DNA from 3 places in the Lysinibacillus sp. FSL P2-0066 genome. Region 1 is predicted to be linked to each of the others. Evidence: a T-box and tRNA genes for the amino acid it is inferred to sense, from the RefSeq annotation. Region 1 holds a T-box; the other regions hold tRNA genes.
What was found. A T-box is a leader RNA that pairs with one kind of tRNA and senses whether it is charged. The one in region 1 lies ahead of cysS (cysteine--tRNA ligase), so its partner is inferred to be a tRNA-Cys.
Positions count from the first base shown of each region.

Region 2: it has a tRNA-Cys gene. The T-box ahead of cysS (cysteine--tRNA ligase) is inferred to sense a tRNA for this amino acid. The anticodon was not compared.
Region 3: it has a tRNA-Cys gene. The T-box ahead of cysS (cysteine--tRNA ligase) is inferred to sense a tRNA for this amino acid. The anticodon was not compared.

Region 1 is NZ_CP150202.1:4,434,479-4,442,116, forward strand. It holds gene nusG (transcription termination/antitermination protein NusG) at 1-129, opposite strand, end outside; gene secE (preprotein translocase subunit SecE) at 484-669, opposite strand; gene rpmG (50S ribosomal protein L33) at 718-864, opposite strand; gene sigH (RNA polymerase sporulation sigma factor SigH) at 942-1,589, opposite strand; gene MKZ14_RS22115 (NYN domain-containing protein) at 1,658-2,170, opposite strand; gene rlmB (23S rRNA (guanosine(2251)-2'-O)-methyltransferase RlmB) at 2,173-2,925, opposite strand; gene MKZ14_RS22125 (Mini-ribonuclease 3) at 2,925-3,344, opposite strand; gene cysS (cysteine--tRNA ligase) at 3,350-4,750, opposite strand; T-box leader at 4,811-5,029, opposite strand; gene gltX (glutamate--tRNA ligase) at 5,080-6,540, opposite strand; gene ispF (2-C-methyl-D-erythritol 2,4-cyclodiphosphate synthase) at 6,631-7,107, opposite strand; gene epsC (serine O-acetyltransferase EpsC) at 7,249-7,638, opposite strand, start outside.
Region 2 is NZ_CP150202.1:3,507,873-3,515,510, reverse strand. It holds gene MKZ14_RS17625 (hypothetical protein) at 819-1,007, opposite strand; gene MKZ14_RS17620 (YvrJ family protein) at 1,013-1,186, opposite strand; tRNA gene MKZ14_RS17615 (tRNA-Cys) at 1,227-1,297, opposite strand; gene MKZ14_RS17610 (glutaredoxin family protein) at 1,429-1,671, shown strand; gene MKZ14_RS17605 (sigma-70 family RNA polymerase sigma factor) at 1,924-2,406, shown strand; gene MKZ14_RS17600 (hypothetical protein) at 2,410-2,610, shown strand; gene MKZ14_RS17595 (3-hydroxyacyl-CoA dehydrogenase) at 2,846-3,745, opposite strand; gene MKZ14_RS17590 (S-layer homology domain-containing protein) at 4,239-5,300, shown strand; gene MKZ14_RS17585 (zinc transporter family protein) at 5,341-6,027, opposite strand; partial or broken gene MKZ14_RS17580 (glutathione-dependent formaldehyde dehydrogenase) at 6,242-6,414, shown strand; gene MKZ14_RS17575 (FAD-dependent oxidoreductase) at 6,697-7,638, shown strand, end outside.
Region 3 is NZ_CP150202.1:136,523-144,160, forward strand. It holds gene MKZ14_RS00695 (helix-turn-helix transcriptional regulator) at 1-122, shown strand, start outside; gene MKZ14_RS00700 (hypothetical protein) at 146-544, shown strand; gene MKZ14_RS00705 (hypothetical protein) at 628-1,470, shown strand; gene MKZ14_RS00710 (S8 family peptidase) at 1,734-2,885, shown strand; gene MKZ14_RS00715 (sigma-70 family RNA polymerase sigma factor) at 3,054-3,668, shown strand; gene MKZ14_RS00720 (YvrJ family protein) at 3,695-3,856, shown strand; gene MKZ14_RS00725 (helix-turn-helix domain-containing protein) at 3,863-4,120, shown strand; tRNA gene MKZ14_RS00730 (tRNA-Cys) at 4,225-4,295, shown strand; gene MKZ14_RS00735 (glutaredoxin family protein) at 4,587-4,832, shown strand; gene MKZ14_RS00740 (glycosyltransferase family 2 protein) at 5,584-6,297, shown strand; gene MKZ14_RS00745 (metal-sensitive transcriptional regulator) at 6,382-6,642, shown strand; gene MKZ14_RS00750 (transglutaminase domain-containing protein) at 6,787-7,638, shown strand, end outside.

The DNA of each region.
Region 1 (7,638 bases):
ATGCTCAGGAACAATCACACGGAAGATTTTATCTTGCATTCCCATTGTTTCTACACGTTTCTCTAGGTTTGCTTTTACACGGTTTTCATACCCTGAATACGTATGAACAACATACCAATTTTTCTCCATAACTACTAGGACTCCTCGTCCGTCCCTCCCTTACAAATAAAAGTGAAAATGAATCGCGATACGCTCAATGCATTTTTACTCTTTTCACAAACATCTCATTAGAAAAATATAGCTTTCGCTAATTGCTTGCGAAAGCTCGATGATATATACCGAAACTAGCATAGTCATCTATCGCTACTATCATACTCTCCTAGTAGTATTTATCATAATGAGGAGATTTTACTGCTTTGCGCTTCACTTCACCCATCTCATCAATCCAACTAGATGGAGTTTTCTGCTGAATGAAGATAAAACAAACGAAAAAACCCGTTATTGCAATGGACGGGCTATTTCAAAAATATGCTATTTACTAAATTATAAATCTAAGTACCAGCGGAATAATGATGAAATACCTAAGTCAACTAACACAAAAAATAAAGCCATAATGACAACAGTTGAAATTACAACGACTGTATATTTCGTCAGTTCTTTACTTTTCGGCCAGCTTGTTTTGCGCATTTCTGACATTACATCGCTGAAAAAGCTTTTGATCTTGCCCATTCTAGCTTAACCTCCGAATCAATCAAATCTGTCTATTTACATATCATTTTATAGCGTTTGTTTATGCATTGTATGTTCATTGCAATGCGAGCAAAATTTCTTTAATTCGAGACGTACAGTTGAACCTTCTTTAGCTGGGAACGTGTAATTTCTCGAACCACATTTCTCACAATTTAGCACGACTTTTTTTGCCATATAATCACCTTTTTCGGCACTTTGTCTTTTTAAGACTAACACCTATATTTGTCAATGTCAATAAAGGCCTATATGGACTAAGACATTTCCTCAAGGACTAAATGACGTTCTAATTTGCGCTTTACCCGCTGCAATGCATTATCGATAGATTTCACATGACGATTTAATTTAGCGGAAATTTCATGATAAGATTGACCGTCTAGATATAAGGCTAAAACTTGAAGCTCTAACTCACTTAAAATCTCACTCATCTTTTCTTCTAAATATCCAAACTCTTCTCTATGAATCATCAATTCTTCTGGATCATCCATAATAGCACCCGTTAGTACATCCATAAGCGTTCGGTCTGACTCTTCGTCGAATATAGGCTTGTCCAAAGAGATATAGGAATTTAGAGGTATATGCTTTTGCCTAGTTGCTGTTTTAATAGCCGTAATAATCTGTCTTGTTATACATAACTCTGCAAAAGCCCTGAATGATGCAAGCTTATCTCCTTTAAAATCACGAATCGCTTTATATAAGCCTATCATGCCCTCCTGTACAATGTCTTCCTTATCTGCTCCGATTAAGAAATAGGATCTTGCCTTCGCTCTTACTAACAAACGGTATTTCGTAATTAAATAATCCAACGCATCTGTATTACCTTGATGCACCATTTCAATAAGCTCTTCATCATTGAATCGTTCAAAATCTTGTGTCACTTGTACAATGCTATTTTTAAACATGGTATCACCTCAGCCACAACAGATAATTAGAAACAGTATAACGGAATTGGAAAATATGCGTCAATCAATCATTTCAACCCACGTCGCCATTTTTCAAAGGCGAGCGCAACATCTGGCTTTAATTCTATACGAGAAGGCGGCTTACTTTCTTGCTTCCGCTTCACATCGTGGGTAATTTTATGTTGGATAATACCAGTATCAATTTCTAGCTCTCTAGCCGATTTCCTTAGGGCGCCATTCCCAAATATAACACTTTGCTCTGCCATATCAGAAGTTGCTACATGAATTTGTACATTTCTAGCCTTTAATTCGTGTGTCATTTTTTCAATGCGTTCATCTGCTGTTTCATTTTTTCGTGTATAAATGACTTCTACATCATTTTCTATATAAGATTGCTCTACTCCTGGTACAAGATGTGCGTCAAAAACAATAATTACGCGCCAACCCATTGCTGCTTTATATTCAGCCATGAGTTCTATCAACCTTCTTCGCGCATCCTCAAAATTCGTATCACGCAATGGCCGCAGCTCTTTCCAAGATCCAATCATATTATAGCCATCAACAAGCAAAATGTTTTTCATTGTTATTCAATCGCTTCTTGACGTTTACGATACACTTCGTACATTAATAAAGCTGCTGCTACTGATGCGTTCAGTGATGTGACATGACCAACCATCGGTAAGTGATATAAAAAATCGCATTTTTCTTTTAATAAACGCCCCATCCCTTTACCCTCACTGCCAATAATGATGGCTAATGGTAATGTTGCATCCATTTTTCGATAATCTGCAGATCCCTTTGCATCTGTACCTGCAATCCATATACCGCGTTCTTTTAATTCATCTATTGTTTGAGCAAGATTGTTTACACGTACAACTGGAACGTGTTCAATCGCTCCTGTAGATGCCTTTGCCACCACTGCTGTTAAACTCACTGATCGGCGCTTAGGGATAATAATACCATGTGCTCCTATAGCATCAGCCGTTCTCATAATAGACCCTAAATTATGAGGATCCTCTAACTCATCTAAGATTAAGAAAAAAGGATCTTCCTGTTTATGAGCTGCAGCTGCAAATAAATCCTCAAGTTCAGCATACTTATAAGCGGCAACAGAAGCAACAATTCCTTGATGATTGGCGCTTGATAATTGATCAACTTTCTTTTTTGGAACAAATTGAACTATGACACCACGTTCACGGGCTAAATCTAGCAATTCATTGACACCAGATTTCTTTACACCTTCTGCAATCCATACTTTATTCATATCGCGGCCTGAACGAAGTGCTTCTAACACTGGGTTTTTACCGGCAATAATTTCACCATTCTGTTCTGCCATTATTTAGACACTCCTTTTGATTCCTCGATTATTTGAATAGCATATGCAATGATTTCGTAGACGCGTTCTAGTTCATTCAATAAATATAAACTACCAAGCACCGCCTCAAAGCCTGAGCTATTACGATAGGTTTGGACATCCGTATTTTTTGGTACAGAGCCGGATTTGGCATTGCGTCCACGGCGGAACACTGCCAATTCCTCCTCTGTTAAATAATTTTCATCCATCATGCGATGAACGATCATAGATTGTGCTTTTGCTGAAACGTAGCGAGTTGCCTCTCGATGCAGTGTGTTTGGTTTAACACGACCAGAGCGTAGCAAATATTCTCGGACCTTTTGTTCCAATACGGCATCACCCATATAGGCTAACGCCAGCGCATTTAATTGTTTAACATCTTCATTGCGAAGTTTATCCAACTTAATTACCCTCGTTTCCATCTAGTTCCTTGTCGTGTATCTTCTAAAATGATACCTTGGGCTTGCAAATGGTCACGGATCTCATCAGAACGAGCAAAATCACGATTTTTACGTGCCTCGACGCGCTCTTGTAGTAATGCTTCAATTTCTTCGTCTAATAGTTCTTCTTCTTTTGCAAATTCAATACCTAAGACGTCACCTAGTACTTCAAAGGTTTCAATAAAGGTTTCTAATACCTTCTTGCAAGTATTGGTTTCATTTAAGTAAATATTAGCAATGCGAGCTATTTCAAATAACACAGAAATAGCGTTGGCTGTATTAAAATCATCATCCATCGCCTCTTCAAAATGCGCTTTTTGTTCCGCAATTTTGTTCAGCCATTCTTCAGAATGATCACCTAAGCTTACTGTAGTAGTAAGGCGATGCTTCACATTGTTGTAAGCTGTACGTATACGCTCTAAACCTGATGCAGCAGCTTCTACTAGGTCCTTCGCAAAGTTAATTGGATGACGATAGTGGACAGATAACATGAAGAAACGTAGTATCTGCGGGTCAATTTGTTTACGGATATCATTCACAAGAATGAAATTCCCAAGTGATTTGGACATCTTTTCATTATCAATATTAATATACCCGTTATGCATCCAATAACGCGCAAATGTTTTATCATTGTGTGCCTCTGATTGAGCAATTTCATTTTCGTGGTGAGGGAAAGTTAAATCCTGCCCACCAGCATGAATATCAATAGTATCTCCTAAATGTTCACGAGCCATTACAGAACACTCAATATGCCACCCTGGACGGCCATCTCCCCATGGGCTTTCCCAGAAAATCTCACCTGGCTTAGCTGCTTTCCATAAAGCGAAATCTAGCGCATCATCTTTTTTCTCGCCTGCTTCAATACGAGCACCGATTTTTAAATCGTCAACGGATTGGTGTGATAATTTACCGTAGCCATCAAATTTACGAGTACGGTAATACACATCTCCAGCAGACTCATAAGCGTAGCCCTTTTCCATTAACACTTGAATAAATTGAATGATATCGTCCATATGCTCTGTCACACGTGGATGAACATCTGCTTTTTTGCATCCTAGTGCCATAACATCCTCAAAATAAGCTGCAATAAAGCGCTCTGTTAATTCATGCACTTCTTCGCCTAGCTCATTTGCCGCTTTTATAATTTTATCGTCTACATCCGTAAAATTGGAAACAAACTTTACATCATAGCCTTTATACTGAAAATAACGACGTACTGTATCATAAACAATTACAGGACGTGAATTCCCAATATGGATATAGTTATAAACTGTAGGACCGCAGACATACATTTTTACCTTGCCTTCTTCTAGCGGTACAAAGGTTTCCTTTTGTCGTGTTAATGAGTTAAAAATTTGAATACCCATTGTATTTCACTCTCCTTTTCTATTGAATAAAAAAGCGCCCCTATCACTCCTAAAAGGAATGACAGAGACGCTCGATTTGCGTGGTTCCACTCTGATTGAAGACAAAAAGCCTTCCACTTTGGACATCCATTAACGGGGATGACTCGATAAAGCCTACTATCGTTCAGCTTTATGCTCAAAGGTGCATTTCAGTTTTGCCTAGGCTCAGACCACTTTCAGCCGGTGATGGTCCTCTCTTAAGAGCATGCGCCACTTACTTCTCCTTATCAACGCTTTTTCAATGTAAATACATTTTACAACGAAAGAATGAATTGTCAATAAATTTATCTTTATTGTGCAAATTTTTCTACACGGTCAATTGCTTTCTCTTTACCAATTAAACAAATGGCGTTCGGCAACTCTGGTCCATGTGTTTCACCTGTTGTCACAACACGGATTGGCATAAACAGATTTTTGCCTTTATGACCAGTTGTCTTTTGTACAGCTTTAATCGCAGCTTTTACCGCATCTGGTGTAAATTCTTCTAGCTCTTCCAATTGTGCTTTAAATGCTGCCATTACTTCAGGTACTTGCTCTCCTGCTAAAACCTCTTTTGCTTCTTCATCATATTCAATATGGTCGTTAAAGAATAGGCTAGATAATTCGACAATTTCTGCGCCAAAACTCATTTGGTCATGATAAAGTGCGATTAAATCCGTCGCCCAAGCACGTTGCTCCGCAGTAAGCTCTTCAGGTAACAAGCCTGCTTTTTGTAGGTGAGGTAAAGATAATGCTACAACTTCTTCTAAAGACAGTTTTTTAATATATTGATTATTCATCCATGTTAGTTTTTGCTTATCAAACATAGATGGTGATTTTGAAAGACGTTTTTCATCAAAAATTTTGATAAATTCTTCTTTTGAGAAAATCTCTTCCTCTCCCTCTGGAGACCAACCAAGTAGGGCAAAGAAGTTAAACATTGCTTCAGGAAGATAACCTAAATCTTTATATTGCGTAACAAATTGAATAATCGATTCATCACGCTTAGATAGTTTTTTACGGTTTTCGTTAATAATTAATGTCATATGACCAAAGCGAGGATATTCCCAACCAAATGCATCAAAAATCATCATTTGCTTTGGTGTATTTGATAAATGCTCCTCACCACGGAATACGTGAGAGATTTCCATAAAGTGATCGTCTAAAACAACTGCATAGTTATATGTTGGAATACCATTTGCTTTTACAAGTACCCAATCACCAATATCTTTAGACTCAAATGTAACTTGTCCACGAACTAAATCTTCAAATTCGTATGTTACATTTTCAGGTACACGCATACGGATTGTGTATGGCTCACCTGCAGCTTCTTTAGCAGCGACTTCATCTGCTGATAAGTGGCGACATGTACCATCATAAGTAGGCGCAGCTACACCTCTTGCTTTTTGTTCTTCTCGAGAAGCTTCAAGCTTTTCAGAAGAACAGAAACACTTGTAGGCTACACCTTGCTCTAATAGTTTTTCAGCATGCTCTTTATAAATATCAAGACGTTCCATTTGACGATAAGGCGCATAAGGTCCACCAATATCAATGGACTCATCATATTCAATACCTAACCATTTTAGGTTATCTAGCTGAGATGCTTCTCCGCCCTCTACATTACGTTCAATATCCGTATCTTCAATACGTACAATGAATTTACCGTTATGATGTTTTGCATATAAATAATTGAATAATGCTGTACGCGCTCCACCGATATGTAAATAACCTGTTGGAGATGGCGCGTAACGAACGCGAACTTCTTTCGTCATAATTAAAAGCCTCCTAAATTTTCGATCAAAAATTGACTTTGTTCATTTTACCACTCTGTTACAGGAAATAAAAGCGGGGTTCATCCACATTTATTTCTTAATCAAAAGAATTGTTGCCATTGCCGCAATACCTTCCTCACGACCTGTAAAACCTAATCGTTCCGTTGTCGTTGCTTTAACATTTACCTGTGAAGGCTCTGCGTGTAATAATTCAGCGATACGCTGTTGCATCTGTCCAATATAGGGTGCCATTTTAGGGCGCTGTGCCATAATGGTACAATCCACATTACCTAGAGAATAGCCCTTATCCTCAACAATTTTCCAAATGTACTCTAATAATTTTGCAGAATCCGCGTCCTTAAATGCAGGGTCTGTATCTGGAAAATGACGGCCAATATCCCCTTCTCCAATTGCTCCTAGAGCTGCATCTGTGACAGTGTGTAAAAGAACATCCGCATCTGAATGTCCTACTAGTCCTTTTTCATGCGGAATGGTAATGCCTCCAATAATTAATGGACGACCTTCTTCAAATGCATGTACGTCAAAACCTTGTCCAATTCGAAACATATTCATCTTCCTTTAATTAATATTTATCATTATCATATCAAAATTTGCCATAGGTTGTTTGAAAAGCGCCTTAATAATTATCCTCCTATAGCAGTAATGGGCAGTTTAGAAAGCTACACTCTCTAGACTGCCCTACATTCATTAAATATGATACTCTATATTTTTCATTTGACTGTTGCTAATATTCGGAGATGGCTGTGAATTATAGACACGTGAATAAGGAGGAACAGAGTGTGTTAGCCAAATATTACTTCCTAAAACGGAATCGTGCCCAATCGTCGTCTCGCCCCCTAAAATAGTGGCACCAGCATAAATGACAACATTGTCAGCAATATTCGGATGACGTTTAATGCCCTTAATTGGATTACCATTTTCATCTAACGGGAAGCTTAGTGCACCTAATGTTACACCTTGATAAATTTTTACATTCTTTCCGATTGTACAAGTTTCACCGATAACGACACCTGTTCCGTGGTCAATAAAGAATGATTCTCCTATTGTAGCCCCTGGATGAATATCGATACCCGTTAA
Region 2 (7,638 bases), 930 kb from region 1:
CATCAATGGACTTATCTCTGCCAAGTAGACAGCATTAAAAAAGACTAAGCAGCCATCTGGTGTCGATATTGTATCGGTGCCAGATGGTTTGAGTCGTTTTTGGAAACGTTGGTAGTTATAAAAGTAAATATATTCTTCAACTGCTTGTATAATTGCCTCATCTGAATCCGCATGTAAGAGAGATACAAACACTCGCTTTTGAAGTGTGAGAAAAACGATTCAATGCAGGCATTATCATGGCAGTTTCCTTTGCGGGAGTGGCTACCAATCATGCATGTTGCTTAATATGCTACTGGTATTTAGTTGATGTGTACTGGAATCTCTGATCCGAATGAAGGATGCTTCTATACAAGTTTCTTTTGCTCGTTAACTCATCCAACGTATCTAATACAAGCTGTAAATTATTTCGTTTACTGATTTTCCAAGCAACGATTTCGTTGTTGTATAAATCTTGTATGGCGGATTAGTAGAGTTATCCATTTTTCGATGGTAAAAACGTGATATCTGTGACAAATACTTCGTTCGCTACACGATCCGAAAACTGACGGTCCACGACATTATCAAATACATGAGAAACGCGATTTTCATACACGGCGCTTCTTTCGAATAATGGAATGGACGCCTAAAACAACTTGTAATTTAAATTCATTCGAATACGTACGATTTTTTCTTTGCATATAAAAATCCCTTTTAAGTAAAATGTTATCTACAGCGTACTGTAGTTTTTTTTACATTGTCTACTTAAAGGGGATAAAATCACAAATAAAATTAGTAGTTCTTAACCCAAAACTATTTGTTGGATTTATTTTGTTAATAGATCATGTTTCATTAGCATGAATCTGACAATATTCCCACAATAAATTAGAAGAAATACTGGCATTTTGAATAAGATTTATTAGTAAATCGCGTTCTTTTGGGGACAGACGATCACCCGCTAAACAATTTGTATAAAATGATTGAACTTCTCTTGCTTTACAGTAACAGGCCATTAATTTTTCAATTTCCATGTGGATTACCCTCCTTTCTTGTAATTAAGAGATTTTATAACTTCAGATAACTCCATGATGACAGCCTCTAATTTATCTATTTTCCTTTCAAAGCGAATGAACAGGTAGACTGTTATGGCAATAGGGAATCCAAAATTTCCTATTAGGCTAATCCAAATTGGAACATTTTCTGGTGTCATAATGTAAATTACCTCCCTCTTACTCCAAATTAGTAATATAAGGTGATACTCGGATTCGAACCGAGGATCCAGGTTTTGCAGACCCTTGCCTTACCGCTTGGCTATATCACCAAAATTGTAACTGTACTATGTAAAGAGGATTCTTCTGTAATAAAAACAACCTTCCTGTAAAAAATATTATTTTGTCATGGTTTCATTTCTTATGTTTAAATCCTCTTTATAGAAAAAAGGAGGTCTATAAGGTGAAGTATGATATAACGGTATATTCAAGTAATGGTTGTCAATATTGCGTTAGGTTAAAGGAGTGGTTAGAAGAAAATAATATTACTTATATTAATAAGGATATTAATGAAGAGCACGTATTAATGGAGTTTAAGCAATTTAATAGTAGCGCTATCCCATTTACTTTATTAGTCAGTGATAATAAAGTAGAGAGAATTACTGGTTATCAGCCAGAAAAAATAAAAGCTATATTAGATATTTAAATAAGTTGGATTAAATCACCTTTTTTGTATAAAAGGTGATTTTTTTCACCCTTTTTAAGAACGTTTGTTCTTATTTTGGTTTATAATATAGATACAACATTCACTTTATAAAGAAAGAAGGCGGATAATAGGAGGGATTATTAAATGAAGAATGATAAACAAAAAATAGAGGAATTTTTCTATAGAAATAATGAACAGGTTAACAATCCGATTGTTAAAAGCTTTTTGTCAGATCCCCAAAATCTTTATTAAGTGCAAAAAGCGATCTTATATCCAACTGATTTGAATAAGAAGCTCGTTGATGAATCTTTTCAATCTCACTATATAAATGTTAGGAAGATCAAATATGTTAGTAATTTAATTTATTTCTTTAGTTTAGATTTTGATAAAAAAAGAAGAAGACTGCAAAAGCGATCTTTATTAATTTTAGATAAGGGATTATCAGAGGAAGGGGAGACGACCCTAAAAGAGCTAATAGAAGATACACGCAATGAAAATGGTCTAGATCATTTAATTGGTGGAGGTTTATTGGACAATATAGAAGATGTACAGCTCTTAAAGTCCTTGCAAAAACTAACGGTAAAACAGCTTCAAATTTTAGAGATGATTTATGTAAAAGAGCTTTCTATAAAAGAGATAGCTCAAATATTAAAAACAACTCCCCAGAATATATCTAATCATCATAGAAAGGCTTTAAATAAACTCAATCATTCACTCAGAAAAAAGGAGGAATAAATTATGGGAAATTTAGAAAATAAAAATAACGAAGAGACTCTAACAATAATTGAGAATTTCATCCCAAAAATTAAACATTGTTTACACAATACGGACTATCATGAAAGGGAAGACCTAGAACAAGAAATTAAATTAAAAATTTTAGAAAAGCTTGCAACAGTAAAATTTCAAGACGCCCCTAGTTTTTGGGACTTCTTCCTGTGAAAGCTACCAGTCGATTTTTCTATTCTGGTGTTCGAGTCGGAAATCTGATGAACTTCTTTTGTAAAACTGAGCATTTCGAGTAGGCGCCAGATTACATATTGTTAACAGAGCTCGTTCCTACATGCGTGATAGAATAAATTACGAGTCTTATTTAAAGTTCGGATTGTCACTACGAACATTGGGAAAGAAAAAAAGATGCACATAGTAAAAGGTACTATGTACATCTTTTTATTGATTAGCCTTTTAGGAAGTCTGGTTTTGCGAAGCTTGGGTTTGGATATGTGTAAAAGCCTTCCCCTGTTGCACGGCCAAGTTTACCTTTTTCGATGTACTCTGTTTTTAAGAGGTTAGCTAATTTTTTCATGTTTTCATCGCCAGTGGCAGTTGCTTTCGCTTCCACAATATTATAGGCAGTGTTAATGCCAACGATGTCTAGAATAGCAAATGGTCCAAGTGGAGCGCCTGTACCAATCATCCATGTTTTATCGATTGTTTCTGGATCAGCCACTTCTTTTACAAGTAAAGATTCAGCTGCATCTAAAAACGGAACTAGTAATGAGTTTAAAATATAGCCAGGTTGCTCTTTATGCAATGGTAGTGGTACCATGCCGATAGCGCGCGCAAATTCAACAACTTCATCAAACACTTTCATATCTGTACCAGGGTGTTTCATAATTTCCGCAGTATTGTTTTTCCAGATCGTATTAGCAAAGTGAAGAGCTAAAAATTTCTCAGGACGGCCAGTTGCTTCAGCAAATTGGCTTGGTAGTAAAGTAGACGAGTTTGTTGCAAAAATTGTTTTTGCTGGTGCTACTTTTCCAAGATTCGTGTAAAATTCTGTTTTAATACTCACAACTTCAGGGATTGCTTCTATAACAAGATCAGCATTGGCAACGGCTTGAGCCAGGTCACTGTTAAATGAAAGACGTGCATAGGCTGCATCCACTTCTTCTTGTGTCGCACCTAAATCTTGTTGATACAATGGTTTTAATTTTGTAATACGATCCTGTGCATTTTTTAACGCCTCGTCGTTTATGTCATACACTGTTACATTAAAACCTTTGAAAGCAGATTGATAAGCAATTTGACTCCCTAATACACCACTACCTGCAACTGTAATGTTTTGATAATTCATCGAAATTCCTCCTTTGAAATTGTTACATTAATATAATAGTGTGGATATGTAGATAATCCTTCGTTACAATCCCATACTACTTCTACCTACGAATAAAAATCAAATGAAAGCCTCTGATATTATATAAATATAAAGTTATCTAAAAGAAGTTTCTTTTCAAGTATGTACCCACCCTTACAGAAATATAACAAAGAACAGCCTTTAAGCTGCCCTTATTTTAGAGATAGTTTTCCATGGTAAACATGTCCCCAACATCAGGGGCCTCGTTAGACAATGTTTGACTTTATATCTAATTACATATGTAATTATGGTAGATGACATTGAGGAATTTGTTCTTCTGTTAAACTAGTTTCAAAATCAAAAGTAAAATAGGAAAATTATAATGTGTTAAAAATAGGTCTTTTATATAATTATTGTATAATTCCCATATTTTTATAGATTTATAAACTATTGTTTTAGTACACTGAATCTATGAATCGAAGGGGGAAAAACAGTGAAGAAAATAATGTTAGCTGGTGCACTGAGTATTACATGTTTTACAGGAGGGTTTGGTGGACAGGCATATGCACAGGATGTAGTAAATGTGGCAAATATAATTCATCCAAAGCAGAATGTTGCAGCCACTAGTCAGTTACAAGCCATGCCCTATCAAGATATTTATAAATTGCTTTTGTTATCTAAAATAGGCTTTGAAAATAACGAAGTGTCGATTGTTACAACAAAAAATAGTATTACAGTAAAAATTTCATTAGAGGCGATCCTTCAATCATACAAAGATGGTACAAACCTCTATCCAGAGGGAGAAAAAGAGTTTAAGGAAAACTATGAAGAACTGAAGAAGTTATTTGGGCATGCGATTCAAATAAAAATTACACAAACTAGTAATGGCTACAAGAGTGAGGTATATACAGCTGGCAAATGGGAAGCAGTTAGTGCAGAAGATTTAAATGATATGGTACAGGTATTTGCTCGTGCCGACGTTGAGTTAAAAGCAGGTGGATATTTCAAGGATGCTATTGGTCATTGGGCTGAAAGCTATATTCAGTTTTTATATCAAACAGCTATCATTAATGGGACAACGGCTACTACGTTTAATCCAAATGGACAAGTGACGCGAGGAGAACTAGCGGCTATTATTTTCCGTGCATCTGGTTTAAATGTCAATGAAGATTATGAGGGTCCTGCTTCTTATACTGATCTTAATGGTTTCTGGGGAGCTAAGGAAGTAGCGATTCTTGAAGAGTATGGCTTAATCGATATTTTCAATGGTGAAAAATTTGAGCCGAAAAAGCCCGTTACAAGAGAGGAAATGGCCTATATCACTGCTAGGTATTTAGAAGGTATGGAAGTGAATGTTGCGCAAGTGAGCAAAAACAATTCATTCACTGATAAAAATCAAATGCGTCAAGAAACAGTAGAGGCAATTGGTCTATTACAACATCTAGGTATTTTAAATGGTACGAATGGTAAGTTTAACCCGAAAGGCAATCTTACTCGGGCAGAGGTTTCAAAAATTTTAACCCTTACCTTAATGCTAGTAAGTGAAGAAGAATAAAAGAGGAAAGGGATGTCTCATGTGCAGAGACATCCCTTTATTATTCAACAAGTATATGGAAAATATAGCTTAGGAAATAACCTAGAAAGAGATACATAAAAAATGCTTTAAATGAGACTTTCTGTAGCTGATGCAAAATGAATTCAGAAATACTAGCTGTAGCAATCAATCCTATCGAAATGCCCATTAAAATCCCTTGTGCTTTATCTGGTAAAGCCCAATACTGACCAAACCAGATGAAAATACTAAAGAAAATGGAGAAGATGAAGAAATAAATGAAAAGTCTCCAAAGCCTTTCACCTTGAGAGATGAGTGCAGTAGATAAAGCAAATCCCTCTGGAACATGGTGAAGAATAATGGAGGCGGTGAGAGAAATACTTAATGCAGCATTTCCAAGTAAATTTCCAACAGTGAGACTAATAGGTATTGTATGGATAATCATAGCTAGTGTTAATAGAGAGACCGAGGGATTTTGTGCATGAGAAGCATGAAATAAGGTATCTAGTAGTTGAAAGATGAAATAACCAACAAAAATACCTAATATAACTCCGAAAGATTGATAGATTTGAAAGGAAGAAGGGATGATATCTAGCACAAGTAAGCCTACTAAAAAACCTCCGCACAATAATGATAATCCCTGTGTCGTATGCTGAAATAGCTTAGAGAAGATCCAGGCAATTGCGCCCCCAATGCTCACACTGAAAAATAGAAAACCGCCAAGTATCATTGCACTCACCTGTAAAATTCCTCCGCCCTATCATCAACTTAATGTCTTTTTCAAACTATATGCTAAGTAGAAATGAATATGCTTGACATTGATTTGCCTGCATAAAAACGATAATGACAAAGATGTGCATACTGCAGGTTAGAGAAGGAAAGAATAGAGTCGAAAATCTATGCTTTTTGTGATGATACTATGCAATGGGAGTGTTGTCGTTGTCGTGAAGGCTGTAACATATCAGGGAATTAAAGATATCCAAGTTAAAATGTAGAGGGTCCAACTATTAAAGAGAAGGACGATATTATTGTGCAAATCACTTCTACTGCTATTTGGAGATCTGATTTGCATATTTACCAAGGCGCTATTCCTTCACAGAAGGATTATGTAATAGGTAAGAACTGATGTGAGGGTGACCGTGTCATCTTGCCTTTTAATGTATCGTACCATTACACATCAATTGCCATTAGAAGAAGCAAGTAAAGCCTATAAAATATTTAGTGGACGGGAAGATAACTGTATAAAGGTGATTCTAAAACCTTAAACGGAGCATCTAGGCTCCTTTTTTTGTGGAAAAATAGGGAATGGTTTAAATTGACTGAATATTGGTTTAATTCTATACTTTTTAATAGAAAGGCCAGATTCATCGATTTAGCTCATATAGGGAGGAATGGTTGAATGAAATGGGATGCTAGTTATGATGTAGTAGTAGTAGGCTCTGGTGCAGCGGGATTGACAGCAGGTTTAACAGCAAAGTTACAAGGAATGAAATCATTAGTGATTGAAAAAACAGATCGCTATGGTGGTGCTTCTGCTATTTCAGGCGGTGCCTTATGGATTCCTAATAATCATATCATTAAAGGTGCAGGTGTCCCAGATACACATGAACTTGCACGCCAATATCTAGATTCTACAATCGGTGATCGTGTGCCAGAAGGGCTAAAGGAAGCTTATATTACGAGAGGACCTGAAATGTTGCGCTTTTTATACAATAAAACAAAGCATATGCGCTTCCAATATGCAAAAGGCTACTCGGATTATTATCCAGAAAAACCTGGTGGCTTATCACAGGGACGCGCCATTGAACCACTTATTTTCGATTTAACAAAAATGGGCTCTTTGGCAAATTCGATGCGTCGTGCAACTCTATCAACAAAAGGCTTCACGATGAATAGCTACGAGTTTCATAAGGTGAATATGATTACACGGACGCTAAAAGGTAAAACTACAGCACTGAAATTAGGAGCGCGCTTAGTCAAGTCAAAGGTGACTAAGAGCGATCCGGTAGCATTAGGAGAAGCTTTAATCGCACGTTTACGCCTCTCCCTTGCAGAAGCAAATGGTGAGCTTTGGCTATCAACTGCATTTAAAGATTTCATTATGGACAAGGGAAGAGTAATTGGAATGATTGTGGAACGAGATGGGCAAGAGCTTAAAATTGAGGCAAAGAAAGGTGTTGTACTGTCATCAGGTGGCTTCTCACATAATCAAACACTTCGTGAAAAGTATTTACCAAGCCCTACGAATGCTGCATGGACTTCTTCTCCAGAAGGACAAACAGGTGACATCCTTGAACCTGGCTTAAAAATTGGTGCTACGTTGGATTTAATGGATAAAGTG
Region 3 (7,638 bases), 310 kb from region 1:
AAACCGTTATTGCGATTGAGAAGCAAAAATATGAGCCTTCAATTGGTGTGGTATTAATGATTTCTTCGGTTTTGAAGGAGCCAATTGAAAAACTATTCTTTTTTGATGATGAAGTTGAATAAAGGATTTAAGGGGGTAAATATATATGCGGTCAAAGAAATGGATGATCTTAATTTTTTACTTATATTTATTCTTATCATTGGGGTATATGAGTTATTCCGCGTATGGTAGGGAAGATAATATTTGGATTATATGGTTAATTGCAAGTTTGTCTGTAGGCTATCAAATCATTCGATTCTTAATTGACAAAAAGAAAGATGGATGGAATAGCAGTTATGTAGTAGCCGATCAACGAATTTTTGGAAAGATTAAATTGTCGTTGGCAATATCCTATGTATTTATAATTGTTTTTTTAATAATTGGAGCTTTGGGAATTAGTCAAGGTTTCTTTATGTTTGATTCATTTGAAACGATTGTTGCAGCCATTATTTTTAGCTTATTAGTATTTATGATTTCTCAAATAGTTCAACAATTTATAAAGTAACAAACAAAAGGTTGTTATTTTTCATTTTAATTCTTCTTAATATGGTGTACGTACAAAAATACCATTTTAGGGGGAATTTTTTTATGACAATTATTAACGCATTATCATTAAATAATCAAGAACAACAAGCAGTAGTGGAAAAGATTAAGGACCGAGTAACTAGTAAATTAAATCTTGCTGTTGATTTCTCAAAATTACATGGGAATCAAGTCGATTTTTCTTTAATGAATCGTGGCGAAATTCGAAAGTTAGATAACACGATTGGTAAACAATTTACTGTTCCCACAAAAACATATGAGGGTTTAAATGGTCAGGTCCAATATACAGAGTTAAACGACATTTATATGCTTAATGTAACTACTCCAACAAAAAACCCGGAACTTTTAATTCCACTTCGCAATCTTGCTAAAGCTAATGAAAAACTTGATCGACTTGCAAAACATGTAGTTGCAGAAGGATATACGCTTATTGACAGTGATGAGGTAGTTATTCAAACACAAAAAGCAGTTTTTGAAAATGCAATCGAAACTTTTGTTGAAGCAACGAATATGTATACTCTTCCTATCTACAAAGATGATAATGCTGTCGGTTATTTAGTCTTTGATGAAATTAACTCTAATCCCATTGTAATCATTGGGAATGATATGACTGCAATCAATGAAGAGGGAGAAATAATTACAATCTTTGCCTCAGGAGATAGTTGTTCTTTAAAATGGGCTGACTGTATGCAACAAGAATTAGGTTGTAGTAACTGGTCTTCGTGTTTACTTCTGTTTGGTACTTGTATCTCCGCTTGTTGTACTTGTGCAGGTGTCGTTACTTGTCTTGTATGTGTAGGTTGTGCAATTCATGTATTTAACGCTGCGTGGTCTTGTCGTATGTGCGTTCCTGATGCAGCACGACCAAAAGAATGTCCGGTTAAATAAAAGTGTACTACCTTATGCCATTATTTAGATTCCAACTCTGTCTGCAAAAGATTATTCCTATTTTATAATTATAGGAAGATCCAGCCTTGGTTAGAAGGTGTGCCAAGTAGCTCCCATATTCTCAAAAATCTATAGATAACATAATAATAGCGCCCCCTAAAAACAGGGGCGCTATTTGACGCTTTCATTTTTTTAGAAAAGGTTGTGATATTTGAAATTGCTTTTTCTATATATCTTATGAATATTAGTGGAGGTGTTAGAGAGTGAGTGATACTCAAGTTAAACTAATATTAGGTTCAAACTCTTTTGATGAAGAGAAACTAAAAGAGAAAGTAACAAATAATATCTCTCTTATTGGAGCAAAGCACTTTTGGGATCAAGGATATAAAGGTAAAGATGTAGTTGTTGCTATATTAGATACTGGTTGTAACTATCATCATATAGACTTAAAGGATCGCATTATTGGTGGGTATAATTTTACAAAAGAATCTAATGGTGACTCTTCTATTTTTGAAGATTTTAATGGTCATGGAACGCATGTAGCTGGAACAATAGCAGCTTCAATTAACGGTATAGGAATCGTAGGAGTAGCGCCTGAAGCTAGTCTACTTATTTTGAAAGTATTAGATTATAAAGGAAGCGGTACGTTAGCTTCATTGGTTAAAGCCATTGATTATGCTATAAATTGGACAGGCCCAAATAATGAAAAAGTAAACGTTCTATCTTTATCGTTAGGCCTATCGTCTTCTAAAGAAAACCTTCATAATGTCATAAAACAAGCTGTATCAAACGATATTGCAGTTGTAGTAGCATCTGGCAATGAAGGTGATGGTGATTTATCCACTGACGAATATTCATATCCAGCTGGGTATGAGGAAGTAATAGCAGTTGGTGCAACGGATAAAAATAATAAAATTGCTAATTTTACTAATACTAATAAAGAGGTAGATATTTATGCACCAGGGGTAGATATTAGATCAACCTATTTAAATAAAGATTATGCAGATTTATCAGGTACTTCTATGGCGGCTCCACATGTAACAGGGGCATTAGCTTTATTGATTAATAAATATAAAAACTTGAAGAAATCAAAGCTTACAGAAGCAGAATTGTTTATGTATTTAATGCAACACACCACCAAAGTACAAATAGGCGATTATGGTGAAACGATCTCTATTCTTAATCTATCAAAAGACATTAGCATAGAAGGTGGTTCTAATGAACCATCTGAAACCCCATTAGATCTATCATTGCTACTTAAATGTTTCTGTGAAGCTCGAAAATCACAAGCATTATTTACACAATCCTTGAACGAAAATTCGACAGAGAATGAACGGAAATTTTTAATATCTTTGATTCAGGAATCCGCTTATACCGCGAGTCATATTAAAAATTTATGTAAATCATTTAAATGATAAAGTTATAATGTTAATATAACTATGGGATGTAAAAAATGGGTTTATTTACAAAAACTTTTTTCAAAAAAGAATGTAAACTCTTTTTTTTTAAATATAAAAGGGAACATATGATCTGTTTGAAGTAAAAAATAGAACATATGTTCCGAGAAAGGGGTGCTTTAATTGTTGGAAAACGAATGGAATGAAGAAAAAATCAGAAAATTTGAAACGGAAAATCCAGAGTTACTAAAAAATGATTTGGTGATTTCTTTTCTCGAAACACCAATTAACAAAGAAATGTATTTGAAAACAATATTAAACCCTACTCCCGAAAATATGAAAGAGTTAGATATATTATTTAAACATTTTTATTTTAAAATTCGCTTTATTTCCCATATATCTACAACACTTAAATTTAATTCTATTAATTACGACAAACGAACGAGGCTTATACAATCAAGATTTTCTACTACTTTAGATGCCCCAATTAATTTTAGTGAAGACCAAGAAACATTTCTCGATTTAATAGCCGACGAACAAGCTGGATACGACCCTTTAGAGGAGGTTGTTATAAACGATGACCTCGATGAACATATAAGCTGTCCAGTATTGTATGATGCATTAAATTCACTTACCAAAAAGCAAAAGGAAATTATTAATTTAGCGTATGCAGAAGGATTAAGTGATACAGAAATTGGACTGATATTAAATAAAACGCAGCAAGCGGTCTCTAAAACTCATAAGAAAGCTTTAGGAAATATGCTAACTTACATTGAAAAACGAAAGAATAATGGAGGTTAAGGATAAATAAAGGGGGTGACTTATTGATGATAATAGAACCATCAGAATGGCTTACGATCATCGGAAATTTTGGATTTCCTATTGCAATAACAATATATCTGTTTATTAGATTCGAAAAGAAAATAGAAAATCTTGAACTAAGTATTAACCAATTATCAGAAGTTATAAAGGATTTAAGAAGGGACTGAAAATAAATGTCACAAGAATTAATTGCCCTTGTAGAAAGATCAAAACATGATGATAAAGCTTTATTAACTATATTAAATTATTTTGAACCTAAATTGAAACATTGTCTTTATCAAACGTCTCCACATCATAGAGAAGATTTACGTCAGGATTTACTTATTAAGCTCATTAATACTATAAGAAAATATGATGTCAATTCTGTTCCTGGGTTTTGGGATATGAAGCAACGCTTTAGTGACAAACAAAATTTAAAAAAATCCAATTGATTACGAAACGGTCAAAAAGATGTGATTAAATCTTTTTGATCGTTTTATTTTTGAAAGGTTGTTATTTTAAGTAGTATTTCTTCTTTAATTAATATATCCTACATGGTGGCATAGCCAAGCGGTAAGGCCAAGGTCTGCAAAACCTTTATCCTCGGTTCAAATCCGAGTGCCACCTTTTGTAACTATTAAGCTTAAACTGAGGCTTTCATTTTATAAACACCTTTATGAGGTTGGTCTGACCCAGAAAAGTTAGACATATTTAGTTAAACAACTTTTTAGACCTGAGTTCGGACTGATATGCTCCCTATTAGGTAGACAGATTAAAAAATAAAATCTGTTTATCTAAGGGGAGTATTTTTTATGGGTCTTTGGTCTTTTAACTTTGGAAAATAAATTTTATAAAATGGTTGTTATTTCGTATTGCTGGGTTTCTTTATTACTTATAACAAGATAAGGGGGATTTTTTATGGAAGTAATAGTATATTCTAGTAACGGTTGTGGATTTTGTACTAAACAAAAGGAATTCTTAAAAGAGAAAGGGATTGTTTTTGAGGAAAGGGAGGTTAATACTAACGAACAATACTTTCAAGAATTCGAAGAATTAGGTGGTTTAGGTGTACCTTTAACGATTGTGAAAGAAGCTGGAGAGACTGTTTCGACAATTATTGGTTTCAATAGGGAAGAACTATCTAAGATCTTAATTCAACAATAAATGCTAGGTGGGTGAGAAATATTCTTGTCCACCTTTCACTAATTACTTACATACCAGAGTTTCCGGGTTTATCCTGTAAGAAAGATCTCATTCGCCAGTGTTTACTGCACTTCCATGACCAACTTATAAAAGAAAACAAAATCGACCAAGGGGCCATTTTGATTGATGGTACTAAAACTGAAACAACAAAAAAGAGTCCGGATGATATTGCTATGCGTAAACAGTTGCGTAGTGAACGAAAAAACAAATGTTATAACAAATGCATGACTGGATGACGTGTAAACAGAAGTACTTTTTTGCTCAGAATGCATTTCTAGCTGATAGGTCTCATATAGAATTTCCTTTAAAACAAAAAGTGCCTTTTGTAAAGATGCTACTGAGATTAAAGTAGCAAGTAAACTAGCATCCTGTAAATTTTAAGTTAATTTTGTAAGGGACTGCTACATTAAGTTCTGACATTGGTCTTCAATAATTATGTTATGCATGACAATAGCCCCCACTTCTTAATATGTCTTCGCTTCATTTCCAATGACTCTATGCTTCTAACCTAGATAAAATGGCACCAAATCTTACAAATCCGCTAAAATACTTCTCCTAAAATCACTTTGTTCATATATCGGAGAAAAATCGATATTATTGATATGTTTTAATGGGATTCATCAGTTGAATTGTTGCTGTTACATGATACTATTTGATATAAGGGAGATTCGTAGCTACGGAGGACCTGTCAGCCTTTAGTTGGGGGATCGAAATGAAAAATATTGCAGCTATTATACCAGCATATAATCCACAACAATCACTCATTACCTATGTACATCAATTATTAGCAACGACTATTACACAAATCATCATTGTCAATGATGGGAGTGATCAAAAATATAAGGATATTTTTGAAAACTTAAATAAAATTGACCGCTGCCAAGTACTACAGCATGATTGCAATATTGGGAAGGGTGGCGCACTTAAGACCGCCTTTGCATATATAAGAGAACAACAAGCCAGGTGCCATGGTATCCTTACAGTTGGGGCACATGGGCAACATACTTTACAAGATGTTAAGCTTGTTTTAACAATGACAAAGGTGTTTTCTGAAGGGATTGTGCTAGGTGTACGTAACTTTCATTCAGCTGATAGTACATTTCTTTCTTACTGGGGAAATCGTGCAACAAGCTTATTTTTTGAGTTACTGTATCACAAGAAATTAATGGATACACAAACAGGTTTGCGCTATATTTCGATAAATGAGTTGCCTTGGCTAATAAAAGTAAAAGGTGAACGTTATGATTATGATACAAATATGTTAATTGCTGCACTTAAAAGAAAGTGTCCAATTTTCGAGGTAGAAATTGGACAATTACGTATAAAGAAGAATTCAATAATCCAATACGATGAAATAACAAACGCTGGTACCATTATTACGAGAATGCTCATGAATTATTTAAAGCCAAGGAATAGTAATGGCTAGGTTTAAATTTAAAATAACGAGCTAGGATAAAGAATAACGATCACTCATTAGAGCGTAGCGAGTATAAGAAAAGGAGCAATGGTTATGGAATATTCAGATCAAGTAAAAAATCGTGTGAAACGGATGGAAGGACAGCTACGTGGCATTTTGAAAATGATGGAGGAGGAAAAAGACTGTAAGGCAGTCATTACACAATTATCAGCAGTACGCTCTGCTGTAGACCGTACAGTTGGGGTTATTGTTAGTACAAACCTATTGGAATGTGTTCAGAATGCTGAAGGGGATGGCGAAAAAATGAATGAAGCCATTCAGGAAGCAGTTAATTTAGTTGTGAAAAGTAGATAAAAGCTATGAATTCGTAACAAAAATATAAAGTAGAGTAATTAAAGACTTTCGGAAATCAACAAACAAATATTAACAAGCGCAAATGGACCCTTAAATGAGTTCTTTGTGCTTTTTTTGTATATAATGTAAAGAAGACGGTTGGAGGTGAGGAGTTTGTGGAAGAAATTAGCTATAATTGCCATTATTATTATTTTTATTGATCCCATTTATACGGCTGGTAAGGCTGCTGTTCAGCAGGTGATCGATTGGACAAATAATGATGAAATAGAAACTATGCTACTTTCAACAAAGGAGAAAATCGTAGATGTTACGGCAAGACTTTCAGATAATGCATCAATTGAAACAGCCCTGCCTATTGAAGATATACATGAAGCGGAGGTAGCCCCTGCAGCTCCACCCATTCAGAAACCTGAAACAAAGTTAGTCGTGACAAATGCCAAGGAAATGGCTGATGCGATGTATGCGTATTATAATAGCTTTTCACCAAAGTTTGAAATTCAATATAAAGGGAATACACAGCGAATTGAACAAATTGTAGAAGAGGCCTATAACAATGCTATCAAACGAGATGACTATGTTTACGGCCATGTAAGTAAGCATTCAATTCGATATGAATATGGGCGAAATAAAGCAACTATTTATGGAGAACAGAGCTATTTAATGACGCCAGAGCAGGCTGCATATGTAGAGATGAATGTTCAAGAAATTATCGCTAAGATCAGTAAAAAATCTATGACGGATGTAGAAAAGGTACGAGCTGTCAATGACTATATTGTTGCCAATACTTCCTATACAGATCAAACGAATTCTAGCCCACACAGCGCCTATACTGTTCTTGCTGAGCATGGAGGAGTATGCCAGGGCTATGCTTTACTTGCTCACTCCATGCTTCAAAAATTGGGTATTGAAACAAAATATATCGTGGGTTATGTAGGTCAAGAGGGACATGCGTGGAATCTCGTCAAACTTGATGGACAGTGGTATCATCTTGATACG